DNA from 3 places in the Alicycliphilus soli genome. Region 2 is predicted to be linked to each of the others. Evidence: predicted binding sites of a transcription regulator. Region 2 holds the regulator's gene; each other region holds the start of a gene.
What was found. Region 2 encodes FNR, which switches genes on or off when oxygen is low (the NO sensors DNR and NnrR bind a similar motif). Its sites were predicted from a motif close to TTGATNNNNATCAA; they were not measured.

Region 1 (4,762 bases), 1.1 Mb from region 2:
AAGATCGCGCTGCGCCAGGGTGAGGAGATGGGGCGCTTTCTGCTCGGCTCGACCGTGGTGTTGCTGTTTGCCCGGGGCGCCATACGCTTCGAGCCCGGTTGGGCGGCGGCACGCGCCGTGCGCATGGGCGAGGCCATGGCGCAGCAGCCCGGCGTCTGACGAAGCGGATTCGGCCCGACGCCCCGGACGGGGTCAATGCGGCTCGGGTACGCGCCGCGTGGTGAAGATCGTGGGCTCGAGCTCGAGCTCGACCGGGTCCACGGGCTCCGCGACGCCCACCAGATAGACGGACAGGTCGTTGCGGCGCAGCGTAATGTGGCTCACCGTCTCCCAGTTGCCGCCACGCCTGACACGCGTGCCGGGCTTGTAGACGGCCATGCGAAACTCCTTCGACCACCCCCAGGGGGGATCGGCGTCTTCAATTGTCGCGACGGGAAGGTGGCTGCTTTCCATGGTGGCAAATCCGGGTCCTACCGTCACGTTTTCGGCCGCGGCGCCGGCTTCTTTAGAGTGGCGCGGGGCCTACAGCAGCACGATGTCGTACTGCTCCTGCCCCATGGAGGTCTCGGCCTGCAGCGATATCGGCTTGCCGATGAAGTCCGACAGTCCGGCCAGATGCTGGCTCTCCTCATCGAGAAACAGGTCCACCACCTGGGGCGCGGCGATGATGCGGAACTCGCGCGGGTTGAACTGGCGGGCTTCCCGCAGCACCTCGCGCAGGATTTCATAGCACAGAGTGCGCGCCGTCTTGACCTCGCCGACCCCATGGCAGGTGGGGCATGGCTCGCACAGCATGTGGGCCAGCGACTCGCGCGTGCGCTTTCGGGTCATCTCCACCAGGCCGAGCTGCGAGAAGCCGCCGACCATGGTCTTGACCCGGTCGCGCGCGAGCTGCTTCTTGAACTCCGCCAGCACGGCCGCCTGGTGCTCCTCGCGCAGCATGTCGATGAAGTCGGCAATCACGATGCCGCCGAGGTTGCGCAGGCGCAGCTGGCGTGCAATCGCCCCCGCCGCCTCCAGGTTGGTCTTGAAGATGGTGTCGTCGAAGTTGCGCGCACCCACATAGCCACCGGTGTTCACGTCGATGGTGGTGAGCGCCTCGGTCTGATCGACGATGAGATAGCCGCCGGACTTCAGGTCCACGCGCCGGCCGAGCGCGCGCGCGATCTCCTCGTCGATCGCGTAGAGATCGAAGATCGGCCGCTCGCCCTTGTACAGCTGCAGCTTGGCCACCGCGGCCGGCATGAACTCGCGCCCGAACTGCTGCAGCAGGGCGAACTGCTCGCGCGAATCGAGGCGTATGGTCTGCGTCTGCTCGCCCACCAGATCGCGCAGCACGCGCTGCAGCAGGCTCAGGTCCTGGTAGAGCAGCGAGGTCGGGGGCTGGCTCAGCGCCGCCTGGCGTATGCCAGCCCAGGTCTTGCGCAGGTAGGCAATGTCCTCGGCCAGTTCCTCGTCGCTCGCGTCCTCGCCATTGGTGCGCAGGATGAAGCCCCCGCCGCCGCCCGTGGACTTGTCACCCACCAGCGCCTGCAGACGCGAGCGCAGCGCGTCGCGCTCCTCCTGCGGGATCTTCTGCGACACGCCGATATGGTCGTCCTGCGGCAGGAAGACCAGCAGCCGCCCGGCGATGCTGATCTGCGTGGACAGGCGCGCACCCTTGCTGCCTATGGGATCCTTGATGACCTGCACCATGAGCGACTGGCCCTCGAAGACCTGCTTCTCGATGGGCACGGGCGGCTCGTTCTTGCGCGCGAACATGGGCGCCTCGCCGCCCTCCTGGCGCTGCCAGACATCGGCCACGTGCAGGAACGCGGCGCGCTCCAGGCCGATGTCGATGAAGGCCGACTGCATGCCGGGCAGCACGCGCGAGACCTTGCCCAGATAGACGTTGCCGACGAGGCCCCGCTCGAGTGCACGCTCCACGTGCAGTTCCTGCACGGCGCCGTTTTCGACCACCGCGACGCGTGTCTCCTGCGGTGACCAGTTGATGAGAATGTCTTGTTGCATGGGCTTTGTCTGATGAGGCGCCCATGATGCCTGAAACCGGCCCTTCCCCGGGCCGGCCCTGTCACATGACCACGGCCTGCATGCCCCGCATCAACTGCGGCTGCAAGGCCACCACCTCGCCCACCACGATGAGGGCCGGAGGCCGGACGCGGTGCTGCTGCGCCAGCCGCGGCAGCTCCTCGAGCGTGCCGGTGATGCAGCGCTGAGTCGGCAGCGTCGCCTGCTCCACCAGCGCCGCGGGCATGCTGGCTGGCACGCCGTGGCGCATGAGCTGCTCGCAGATCACGGGCAGCGTGCCCATGCCCATGTAGATCACCACGGTCTGGCGCGGGCGCGCCAGCGCCTCCCAGTCCAGCGCCACCTCGTTGTCCCCACGCAGGTGGCCCGTGGCAAAGACCAGCGTCGCCGCATGGTCGCGGTGAGTCAGCGGAATGCCGGCGCAGGCACCCGCTCCCTGGGCCGCCGTGATGCCCGGCACCACGTCGAAGGCGATGCCGGCCTCGACCAGGGCCTGCGCCTCCTCGCCACCGCGGCCGAAGATGAAGCCATCGCCGCCCTTGAGGCGCACCAGGTTGCGCCCGCTGCGCGCCAGGCGCACCATGAGATCGATGATGGCGTCCTGCGGCAACGTGTGGTGCGAGGACTCCTTGCCCACGTAGATCAGATCCGCGTCGTCGGGCACATAGCGCAGCACCTCCTTTCCCACCAGATGGTCATAGAGAACCAGGCGAGCGCCGCGCAAGGCCTTCACGGCGCGCAAGGTCAGCAGTTCCGGGTCGCCGGGGCCGGCGCCGACAAGCGTCACACGCCCCGGCGTGGTCGGCTCCTCACCCTCGCCCGCCCTGGGCATGGTGGTGAACCAGCGTGCGTCTTCAATGAAGCTCATGGCGGCCTTTCAAATATGGCGGATGATGGTGCGGGCTCCATTGTTCAAAGACCATAAGCCGCCCGTCCTTGAGGTAAGTCAAGGACATCAGGGAATACCCGCAGCACGATGCACCCACTCGCACATTGAGGCGGGAAAGGCCGCCGTCACGCAGGTCATCCCGATTCATCGGCTCCACCAATGGCATGGCATCGGGGATGCCGCCATCTGAGGCTCGTCATGGCACGCAACGCATTTCTGTCACTTACCCTGGCGCTCGCCGCCACGGCAACATGGGCACAGGCGCCGGCCGCGCCCTCGCCCGAGCGCGCCACGCAACTGATCCGCATGGTGCGACAGGACTGTGGCTCCTGCCATGGCATGCGCCTGACCGGTGGCCTGGGCCCGGCGCTGACACGTGAGGCCCTGGCGGCCAAGCCCGCCGACTATCTGGCCGCTGTCATCATCCACGGCATTCCAGGCACGCCCATGCCGCCCTGGAGTGCCATGCTGAGCGATGCCGAGGCCCTCTGGATTGCCCAGCAGCTGAGCACAGGCTTCCCCGAAGAACGCAAGAACCCCGCACCATGAAAAGACGATCCCTTCTCTCGCTTGCCGCCGGCACCTCGCTGCTGGCCGGCGGCTGCGCCAGCACGCAGCCGGCCGCATCCGGTGACGCCGCCCCCATCCTGCAGGGCACGGGTGACCTCGGAGTGGTCATCGAGCGCGCGCGCGGCGCGCTGACCCTGGTCAACACCAGCCGCCGCGAGGTCACGGGCCGCATCGAAGGCCTTGGCGATCTGTCGCACGCCTCGGTGGTGTTCTCGCGCGATGCGCGCTTTGCCTATGTCTTCGGGCGCGATGGCGGTCTGACCCGCGTGGACCTGCTGACGCAGCGCATCACGCACCGTGCGATGCAGGCCGGCAACTCCATTGGCGGCGCCATCAGTGCCGACGGCAGCCTGGTGGTGGCGCAGAACTACACACCGGGCGGCATCAAGGTGTTCGACGCCGCCACGCTGGAGCTGCTGGCCGACGTGCCCGCCACCATGGCGGGTGGCCAACGCTCGCGCGTCGTGGGCCTGGCCGACCTGCCGCAGCGACGCTTTGTCTACAGCCTGTTCGACGCCGCGGCCATCTGCATTGCCGATTGCAGCAACCCGCGCCAGCCCCGGGTCACCACCTTCGAGAACATCGGCCAGCAGCCCTACGACGCCCTGCTCTCGCCCAACGGCCGCACCTACATCGCGGGGCTGTTCGGCGAGGACGGCCTGGCCATGCTCGACCTCTGGGACGACAAGCCCCAGGTGCGCCGCATCCTCTCCGGCTACGGACGCGGCGAGAAGCCCCTGCCCGTGTACAAGATGCCGCACCTGCGCGGCTGGGCGATTGCCGGGCGCCATGCCTACCTGCCGGCCATAGGCCGCCATGAGGTGCTGATCGTCGATACCGGCAGCTGGCAGGAAGTGGGCCGCATTCCCGTGGCCGGCCAGCCTGTCTTCGTCATGGCGCGGCCCGATGGGCGCCAGGTGTGGGTCAACTTCTCCGTGCCCGACTACAACCGCGTGCAGGTCATAGACACGCCGAGCCAGCGCGTGGTGCAGACCCTGGAGCCGGGCAAGGCCGTGCTGCACATGGAATTCACGCCGCGCGGCGAGTCCGTATGGATCAGCTGCCGCGACGACAACCGCGTGCAGGTCTACGACACGCACACGCGCGAGCTGCAGGGCACGCTCCATGTCGATGCGCCGAGCGGCATCTTCTTCACGGCACGCGCACAACGCATGGGGTTCTGAGCCATGGCGCTTTCGCCCCCCGACCTGAGCCTGCTCAACGCCTGGCAGCGCGACTTTCCTCTCGTGCGCACGCCCTTCGCGCAGATCGGCA
Region 2 (4,762 bases):
CGGCGTTCATGAACGCATCTATGGAGCGCGCCAACATGGACACCTTGGCGGATGCCATCGGCAGTTCTGAAGTGATGATCCGTCGCTGCGCCTTGAAGCGTTCAGGCAGATGGGCATAGGCATAGAGCGCAATGCGATCAGGACGCAGTTGGGCGACCTGCTCCAAGGTACGGTCGAATGACTCGGGCGTTTGCCTGGGCAAGCCGTAGATCAAGTCCACGTTGACTGATTCAAAGCCCAGCTTGCGCGCACTCTCGACCAGACCAAACACCTTCCCGGCAGGCTGTATCCGATGCACAGCCTTCTGCACTTCGGGATCAAAGTCCTGCACGCCGAAGCTGAGTCTGTTGAAGCCCAGTTCCGCCAGGAGTGCCAGTCGCTGCTCATCCACCGTACGGGGATCCACTTCGATGGAGTACTCCCCCCCAGGCACGAACACGAAGCTCCGCTTGAGCATGCCCATCAATTCCCGCAAACCATCGTCGGACAGGAACGTCGGCGTTCCACCTCCAAAATGCAGCTGGCTCACATGTTGGCCGATGCCGCAGTGCGCGGTATGCAAATCGATCTCACGGCTCAAGTACCGTAGGTACACCTCGGCACGCTCGGGATGCTTGGTGATGATTTTGTTACATGCACAGTAGTAGCAAAGGGACTCGCAAAACGGGATGTGTACATACAGGGACAGCGGCATGGCCTTGGCCACGGACCCGACACGGCGCTGTGCCAGTGCAAGGATGTACTCTTTCTCTCCAAATGCCTCCACAAAGCGATCTGCAGTGGGATAGGAGGTGTAACGCGGCCCCGGAACGTCAAAGCGACGCAGAAGCTCAGTTGTAACGACAGTCATGAAGGGATTCCTTGCGGTTCGAGCGCACTGTGCCGTACAGTCTGGTCAGCGTCCTTGACGTCGATCAAGCATCCGCAATGTCCAATGGACGACAATGCAGCCTTAGATCAAAGTCTTCCAACAAGTTGCGATGCAACCCGCTTCCACAGTGGCCAGGGGCAGGCTCGCATCATGAACCGGATATCCATGCACACTCCTCAGTCCATCAAAGTAGCCTGCTCGAACTGCAACTTGCGCGAGTTGTGCATGCCTGTAGGGCTGGACGAGCAGCAGCTCAAGCGCATCGACGATATCGTCGCGGTGCGCCGCAAGGTCAAACGCGGGGGCACGCTCTTTCGCAATGGCGAGCCCTTCACGTCTCTCTTTGCCATACGCACCGGATTCTTCAAGACCTGCGTGGCCACCGAGGACGGACGCGACCAAGTCACCGGCTTTCAGATGGCAGGTGAGATCATAGGCCTCGACGGAATCGTCAACGATCGACACACCTGCGATGCCGTGGCCCTCGAAGATGCCGAGGTTTGCGTGATGCCATTTGAACGCATCGAGGAGCTGTCGCGCGAATTCACCGCATTGCAGACCCATGTCCACAAGATCATGAGCCGGGAGATTGTGCGGGAACATGGCGTCATGCTTCTGCTCGGAAGCATGCGTGCGGAAGAACGGCTTGCAGCCTTTCTGCTGAACCTGGTGCAGCGTCTTCACGCGCGGGGATTCTCACAGTCGGAACTGGTGCTGCGCATGACCCGCGAGGAGATTGGAAGTTACCTGGGCCTCAAGCTGGAGACGGTGAGCCGCACCTTCTCCAAGTTCGTCGAAGACGGAATTGTCGAAGTCAAGCAACGTCACGTTCGCATTGTGAATACAGAAGCCTTGAAGCGAATCGTGAACAATCAGCAGTCTGGGCACTAGCCAGTTCCGGGCTTCACCTGCCCCCCACACTCAAAGCAAACTGGTGGATCAGGAGGCGTAGTTCGAATCACCATCGCGCCCAGTCCTGCGCGATGAAGGGGAGCCATTGAACTCGAACGGAGAAGCGGCAAGCAGCGTTGTGAGTGCGCCCGAGATCATGATGATCACCCAAAATGCAAAGAATGCGACCGTATAGACAGCCTCTCGCGAGAGCCGGGTTGGCTCGTCAGACCATTGCAGCGCGGCAGGATCAACAAAGGCAAACACCAGCATCTCGAGAACGCCGGCCATCAGGAATGCCGGCCAGGCAATCCACATCAGTCGCTGCACCCACATAGAAGCACCTCCAGATTGACCTGCGAAAGCCTAGCATCAGATGTGCAACCCGTGTCTTCCCGTTTCCCCCTAGGCCGGCCAGCTCGCTGCGTCAGCGAGGCTGGTCTTCCGCCGGCGTAGCCGCATGATTTCTACCCTTGATGGCAGGTGTCATGCTTGCGTCCTGGCTCTTCAGGGTCTCGTTGATATTCAGACCTCTTTGATAATAGTCTTCAGACAATAGTGGGTCAGGCTGAGCAAGTGCAAGCCAAAGCGTCACGAAGCCTGCAATTACCACAATTACTGGCCCGGCGATGATCAACCAGACATGGCCATATCTCCACCATGGCTGCTTTGCCGACAGATTGGTCTCTGGTGTAGTTGTGGTCATGACATCAAACTCCGCGACCCAATGAAGGCCCAACAAACATAAGAACAGCACTGCTCCCTTGCTAACGAGGAACAAGGAACACCGACTTCTCCGCAACCCCGGCCTGGCCACCCTGCTCTCGAATATCGAAATACACCGGATGCGAACCCGGCGCCGCCGAACCATAAGGAATCTGCAAGCGCACGACGACCCAGCGCGACTCCGCAGGGCCTATTTCGACATCCCCATCGGACACGACCTCCAGACCCTCAAGGCCGCGTGCCGCAATGGTATAGCGCTGAACGCCCTCGGTGGCATTCATGATTTGCAAACGATAGATATTCTCCAACTTGCCGCCAGCGACAATACGGGACAAGGCAGCACGATCCCGCACCACATCCACCTTCAATGGAGTGCGAACGACCAAGCTCGCCATCATTCCAATACAAAGCGCCAGCAGTATGGTGGTGTAGAAAAGCACGCGCGGCCTAAGCACCCTCTTGAATATCTCCGCCTGAGTCCAGTGGTTTTTCACACCATTCTGTGTTGAAAACCGAATCAACCCACGCGGATATTGCATCTTGTCCATCACGGTATTGCATGCATCCACACACAGACCGCAACCAATACACTCATACTGAAGGCCGTTGCGGATATCAATACCCGTCGGACACACCTGAACACACAAGGAACAGTCAATGCAATCACCCAAGCCCTTGGCCTTGTGATCCACGGTCTTCACGCGAGGCCCACGCGGCTCGCCACGCTCGGGATCGTAGGTGACGATCAGGGTGTCGCGGTCAAACATTGCGCTCTGGAATCGCGCATAGGGACACATATACTTGCAAACCTGCTCACGCAGATAGCCCGCATTTCCATAGGTAGCCAAACCATAGAAGAAAACCCAGAAAAGCTGCCAGGTCCCATGCAACGCAAGCAGCTCGCCGCCCAGTTCACGAATCGGGACGAAGTAACCGACAAAGGTAAAACCTGTCCAGAAGGCAACAGTCACCCATATGACCTGCTTGAGGGTCTTCTTCCAGATCTTCTCAAAATTCCATGGTCCATTGTCCAGGCGTATCCGAGCACTGCGATCACCCTCGATCTTGTGCTCAATCCACATGAATATCTCTGTATAGACGGTTTGCGGGCAGGAGAACCCACACCAGAGCCGCCCAGCCACCGCGGTAAACAAGAACAAGGCCAAGGCAGATATGATCAACAGCCCCGTCAGATAGATGAAATCCTGAGGGTAGAGAACCAGGCCGAAAATATAGAAGCGGCGCGCACCCAGATCGAAAAGCACCATCTGCCGCTCGCCCCACTGGAACCAAGGCAAGCAATAAAAAATCAGCTGGGTCACATAGACCATGACCCAGCGCCATCGCGCAAAAATGCCGCTGATGGATCGCGGATAGACCTTCTTCTGTGCCTCGTACAGGGACACAGATTCGCCCTTGGACGTCTCGGCCTTGTTAGGCGCGATCGGTATCACCTTGCGGGGCTTTCCCTGGCCTGGATTCATCGTGGAAATCTCTTGTTGCAAGAATGTCTTGCACAATAAAAAAGCCGGCGCCCCACGAGGGGGCCCGGCTCATATCAGTAATATTATTTAGCCGCGTCGGGTTTGTTGGACAAGCCCCAGACATATGCTGCCAACACATTGATCTGCTGATCCGTCAGCTTCCCTGACTGAGCCGGCATCTCATTGGTCTTGCCGTTGTTGATCATAGCGACAATCGCCGCTTCACCCCAACCGTGCAGCCAAATGTCATCAGTGAGGTTGGGGGCTCCCAGCGCAGTATTGCCCTTGCCGTCCATGCCATGGCACGCCGCACAGGCAGCAAACTTGGACTTGCCAAGCGATGCCTTCAGCGAGTCGTGCGGGCTACCCGACAGGCTCAGGACATAGTGCGCCAGATTGCGCACATCGTCCGCCGAGCCCACGGCAGCAGCCATGGGAGGCATCACACCCACGCGGCCATCGTGGATGGTCTTGCGGATGTCGTCCGGAGTGCCCCCGTGAAGCCAATCACCGTCGCTGAGGTTCGGGAAGCTCTTGCTGCCGCGCGCGTCCGAGCCATGGCACTGCGCGCAATTGTTCATGAACAGGCGCTCGCCAATCGCCATGGCCGCGGGGTCGGCTGCTATTTCCTCGGTTTTCATGCCATCAAAGCGCGCATAGAGCGGCTTGAGTTCCGCGTTGGCCTTGTCAACCTCGGCTTGGTATTCTCCCAACTGTGTCCAGCCCAACTGTCCCTTGAACGTACCAAGGCCCGGGTAGGCAGCCAAATAGGCAAACGCAAACACGATGG
Region 3 (4,762 bases), 1.2 Mb from region 2:
TACATCCCCCTGAGCCGCTTTGCGGCTTCCCCCTTCTCTCGCAGCGCTGCGCACTGCGGGAAGGGGGACGGCGCCAGCGCGGCGGGGCGGCCCTTGCGCGGCGCCCGCGGGCACAGGGCGCGCCGGTGCTATCCGCTGAGTGCGCTGCGATACACGATGGAGAATTGAAATGCCTGCCATGGCCTCACGCGGCGGATCGCGCCGCCGCTCCATGAACGAGATCAACATGGTGCCCTTCATCGACGTGATGCTGGTGCTGCTCATCATCTTCATGGTGACGGCGCCCATGCTCACGCCCAGCTCGGTGAATCTGCCCTCGGTCGGCAAGGGCAGCAAGCTGCCCCAGACACGTGCCGACGTCATAGTGGACAAGGATGGCGGCGTGCGCTTCAAGGCCGACGGCAACGAGCGCAGCGTGCCCCTGGCCCAGCTGGGCAGTACCGCCACCAATTGGCTCAAGGACCAGCCCGAGGACACGCCCGTGCTCATCAGCGCCGACAAGGATGTGTCGTACGACATGGTCATGAAGGCCATGTCCGCGCTGCAGAAGGACGGCGTCAAGCGCGTCGCACTGGCCGTCAAGAGCGGCGGCTGAGTCCGGGAGGTCCACAAGCACATGCACGCCATCGACGACCGCGACCTGCTGGCCCCGCCGCGCCCGCCCGGGCGCATGCGCGCGATTGCGCTGGCGGTGCTGGCCCACGCCATCCTGATCGGCGCGCTGACCTGGGGCGTGAACTGGAAGAGCAGCAGCGACGAGCCGGCCGTGGAGGCCGAGCTCTGGGCCGCCGTGCCCCAGCAGGCAGCGCCGCGCGCGCCCGAACCGCCCCCGCCGCCCCCCACGCCCGAACCCCAACCCGAGCCCCGCCCCGCCCCGCCGCCGCCCCCGCCGCCTCGCCAGGTCGATGACGACCAGCACGAGGCCGACATCGCCCTGCAAAAGAAGAAGCAGCGCGAGGAAGAGGCGAAGAAGAAGCAGCAACAGCTCGAGCAGGAGAAGAAGGACAGGGAGCGCCGCGAACGCCTCGAAGAGGAGCGCAAGGAGCGCGAGAAGGCCGAGCGCGAAAAGGAACGCCGCGAGAAGCAGCTGGCCGAGCAGAAGAAGCAGAAGCTCGAGCAGGAAAAGGCCGAGCAGGAGAAGCTGGAGAAGCAGAAGAAGCTCGCCGAGGACAAGCGCCGCAAGGCCGAACAGGCCGCGCGCGAAGCCAAGGAGGCCAAGGAAGCCGAGGCGCGCCACCAGGCCAACATCCGCCGCATGCAGCAGATGGCCGGCACGGGTGGCACGGGCACGGCTGCCGCATCGGCCGGGCCATCCAAGGGCCAGGGCAGCGGCTCCGGCAACTCGCCGTCGGCGGGCTATGGCGGAAAGGTCGCGGCCAAGGTCAGGCCCAACATCGTCTATCCGGACCTGGGCGAGGGCAACCCGCGCGCCGAGGTCGAGGTGCGCGCCGCACCCGACGGCACCATCGTCGGCGTGCGCATCACGCACTCGAGCGGCAACAAGGCCTGGGACGACGCCGTGATGCGCGCGCTGCAGCGCACCGAGACCCTGCCGCGCGACGTGGACGGGCGCGTGCCCTCCTCGCTGGTGATCGGCTTCCGCCCGAAGGACTAATAAAAAAACATAGCTGCCTGCGCCTGTCAGTGCTTGACTTCATGCCGAAAACGGCATGAAAGTCATGCAGACAGGGCGCAGGCAGCTATCGTTTTTTGGTCGTCAGGAGCGCTGCTCGATCATGCGGTTGATGCGCAGCGCCGCCAGCGTGCACGCCACGCCCGACAGCAGATACAGCGTCACCGTACCCAGGCCGAAGTGGGCCGACAGTCCCAGCGCCACGAGCGGCGCAAACGCCGCCCCGATGAGCCAGGCCAGGTCGGCCGACAGCGCCGCGCCCGTGTAGCGGTACTGGGTGGAGAAGTTGGCCGTCACCGTGCCCGAGGCCTGGCCGTAGGACAGGCCAAGCAGCACAAAGCCCCCGAGCAGGAACACATTGCCACCGAACTCGCCGCCGCCCAGCAGCCAGGGCGTGGCGAGGCTGAACAGGCCGATCAGCACGGCCATGCCGCCCAGGAGGTTGCGCCGGCCCAGGCGATCGGCGAGCCGGCCCGAGAGCGCGACCGCCGCCACGGCCAGCAGGGCGCCGACGATCTGCACGCACAGCACTTCTGTCATGGAGCGATCGGAGTACAGCGCCATCCACGACAGCGGAAACACCGTCACCACATGGAACAGCGCAAAGCTGGCGAGCGCCGCGAACGCGCCCAGCAGCACGTTGCCGCCCTCGTCTCGCATCAGGCGCGCAACGCCCACGGGCGCCAGCTCCTTTTCCTCGAGCAGCTCGGCGTAGGACTGGCCCACCACCAGGCGCAGGCGCGCAAACAGCGCCACGACGTTGATCGCAAAGGCCACGCAGAAGGGGTAGCGCCAGCCCCAGTCGAGAAACTCGGCCTGGGACAGGCTGCCGTACAGGTACGCGAACAGGCTTGCCGCGAGCACGAAGCCCAGGGGCGCGCCGAGCTGGCCCAGCATGGCGTACCAGCCGCGGCGCTCGGGCGGCGCCGCCATGGCCAGCAGCGAGGGCAGGCCATCCCAGGAGCCGCCGAGCGCCACGCCCTGCCCCATGCGCAGGGCGACGAGGACGACGATGGCCAGCGCGCCCGCGCTCTGGTAGCTCGGCAGAAAGGCCATGCCCACGGTGCACACGCCCAGCAGGAACAGCGCCAGCGTCAGCTTGGTGCCGCGCCCCCAGCGCCGCTGCACGGCCATGGAGATCGCCGTGCCGAAGGGGCGCGCGATGAAGGCCAGGGCAAACACGGCAAAGGCCGCCAGCGTGCCGTTGAGGTGCGAGAGGAAGGGAAACAGCAGCGACGGAAACACCAGCACGCAGGCGATGCCGAAGACGAAGAAGTCGAAATACTCCGATGCCCGCCCTATGACCACGCCCACGGCGATCTCGCCCGGGGTGACATCCTCATCGGTGTGGGCCTGCGACAGCGCGGCCGCACCCTCATGGCCATGGACGGGGAAGACGATGGACGCATTGCTCATGATTCGGGACTTCCTGCGATGAACACGAATCCGTTCTACACGCAAGCATGGCGATCAACAAGTGCGCTTCTACCGAGCCCGATCCAGGGAAAACCACTACATCAAGTCGGGTATGCGATTTCGTGACAAACGTCAAAAACCTATGTTTTTCACGACCTTAGACGCGATTGATTGATGTTTTGCAAGGTGGCTCGCGGGCCAATGTGCCAGTCAGATTACATTTGCGCCCGTCCAGTAATTCGCGTTTACACCTAGGGCGCACCACCCGCCGGGCGCGTCCGTAGACGCCTTCGTCACTCTCCTCTCATGATCCACATGAAGAAACACCGCGGGCCGGCCTGGCTCGCCGCGGTCGCGGCCGCCGGTCTGTCCGGCTGCAGCAAGACCGTCGTACTCAACCCCGCGGGCGACGTTGCCGCCCAGCAAGGCGACCTGGTCATCACCGCCACGCTGCTGATGCTCATCATCATCGTGCCGGTCATCCTGCTCACGCTGCTGTTTGCATGGAAGTACCGCAAGGGCAACGCCAACGCCAAGTACGACCCGGACTGGCACCACTCCACGGTGCTCGAGCTCGTGATCTGGAGCGTGCCGCTCATGATCATCATCGCCCTGGGGGCGCTGACCTGGATTGCCACGCACAAGCTCGACCCCTATCGCCCGCTCGACCGCATCGACGCCCAGCGCGCGCTGCCTGCGGACGTCAAGCCGCTGGAGGTGCAGGTCGTGGCCATGGACTGGAAATGGCTGTTCTTCTACCCCGAGCAGGGCATCGCCACTGTCAACGAGCTGGCCGCGCCGGTGGACCGCCCCATTCTCTTCAAGCTCACCGCGACCTCGACCATGAACGCGTTCTACGTGCCCGACCTGGCCGGCATGATCTACGCCATGCCCGGCATGCAGACCGAGCTCAACGCCGTGATCAACAAGCCCGGTGTGTTCCCGGGCCTGGCCTCGCACTACAGCGGCAAGGGCTTCTCGGGCATGACGTTCAAGTTCCACGGCCTGTCCGATGCCGAGTTCGAGCAATGGATCGCCAAGGCCAAGACCGAGGGCAAGCCGCTGGACAAGGCGCGCTACCTGGCCCTGGCCGAGCCCAGCGAGCGCGACCCCGTGCAGCGCTTCTCCAGCGTCGCCGAGGGCCTCTATGACCGGGTGCTCAACCGCTGCGTGCAAGAGGGCCAGCCCTGCATGCACGAGGTCATGGCCGCGGACGCGCGCCGCGCCAAGGCCGGCAAGGCAGCCGCCAAGGCCGAACCGCAGGCCGCGGAGCATGCCCACCACGAGGCCGGCGGCCACCACCAGTGAAATTGACGAGCCAGAAGATCCGATATGTCTGAACAACCTACTCCGACCCACTGGCTGCTGGGCCGCATCACCTGGGACTCCATCCCCATGGCGCACGAGCCCATCGTGCTGTGGACCTTCATTGCCGTGGTCCTGGGGGGCCTGGCCGTCGTGGCTGCCCTCACCAAGTTCCGCCTCTGGGGCCCGCTGTGGCGCGACTGGTTCTGCAGCATCGACCACAAGAAGATCGGCATCATGTACATGGTGCTGGGCCTGATCATGTTCCTGCGCGGCTTTGCCGACGCGGCCATGATGCGCCTGCAGCAGTCCATGGCCTTTGGCGAGAACATGGGCTATCTGCCGCCGCACCACTACGACCAGATCTTCACGGCCCACGGCGTGATCATGATCTTCTTCGTGGCCATG

Region 1: cobA (uroporphyrinogen-III C-methyltransferase) is a predicted target of FNR. The motif match lies at 2,965-2,978, and genes of this name have one in related genera.
Region 3: cyoA (ubiquinol oxidase subunit II) is a predicted target of FNR. The motif match lies at 3,172-3,185, and genes of this name have one in related genera.

The regions. Positions count from the first base shown of each region.
Region 1 is NZ_CP160388.1:1,534,685-1,539,446, reverse strand. It holds gene asd (archaetidylserine decarboxylase) at 1-159, shown strand, start outside; gene ABUE11_RS07265 (hypothetical protein) at 193-453, opposite strand; gene rng (ribonuclease G) at 523-2,010, opposite strand; gene cobA (uroporphyrinogen-III C-methyltransferase) at 2,072-2,896, opposite strand; gene ABUE11_RS07250 (cytochrome c) at 3,116-3,466, shown strand; gene ABUE11_RS07245 (cytochrome D1 domain-containing protein) at 3,463-4,671, shown strand; gene ABUE11_RS07240 (Lrp/AsnC family transcriptional regulator) at 4,675-4,762, shown strand, end outside.
Region 2 is NZ_CP160388.1:2,651,930-2,656,691, forward strand. It holds gene hemN (oxygen-independent coproporphyrinogen III oxidase) at 1-850, opposite strand, end outside; gene fnr (fumarate/nitrate reduction transcriptional regulator Fnr) at 1,022-1,762, shown strand; gene ABUE11_RS12640 (hypothetical protein) at 1,811-2,098, opposite strand; gene ABUE11_RS12645 (FixH family protein) at 2,190-2,468, opposite strand; gene ccoG (cytochrome c oxidase accessory protein CcoG) at 2,530-3,972, opposite strand; gene ccoP (cytochrome-c oxidase, cbb3-type subunit III) at 4,056-4,762, opposite strand, start outside.
Region 3 is NZ_CP160388.1:1,402,958-1,407,719, reverse strand. It holds gene ABUE11_RS06625 (ExbD/TolR family protein) at 170-595, shown strand; gene tolA (cell envelope integrity protein TolA) at 617-1,615, shown strand; gene ABUE11_RS06615 (MFS transporter) at 1,718-3,049, opposite strand; gene cyoA (ubiquinol oxidase subunit II) at 3,356-4,357, shown strand; gene cyoB (cytochrome o ubiquinol oxidase subunit I) at 4,382-4,762, shown strand, end outside.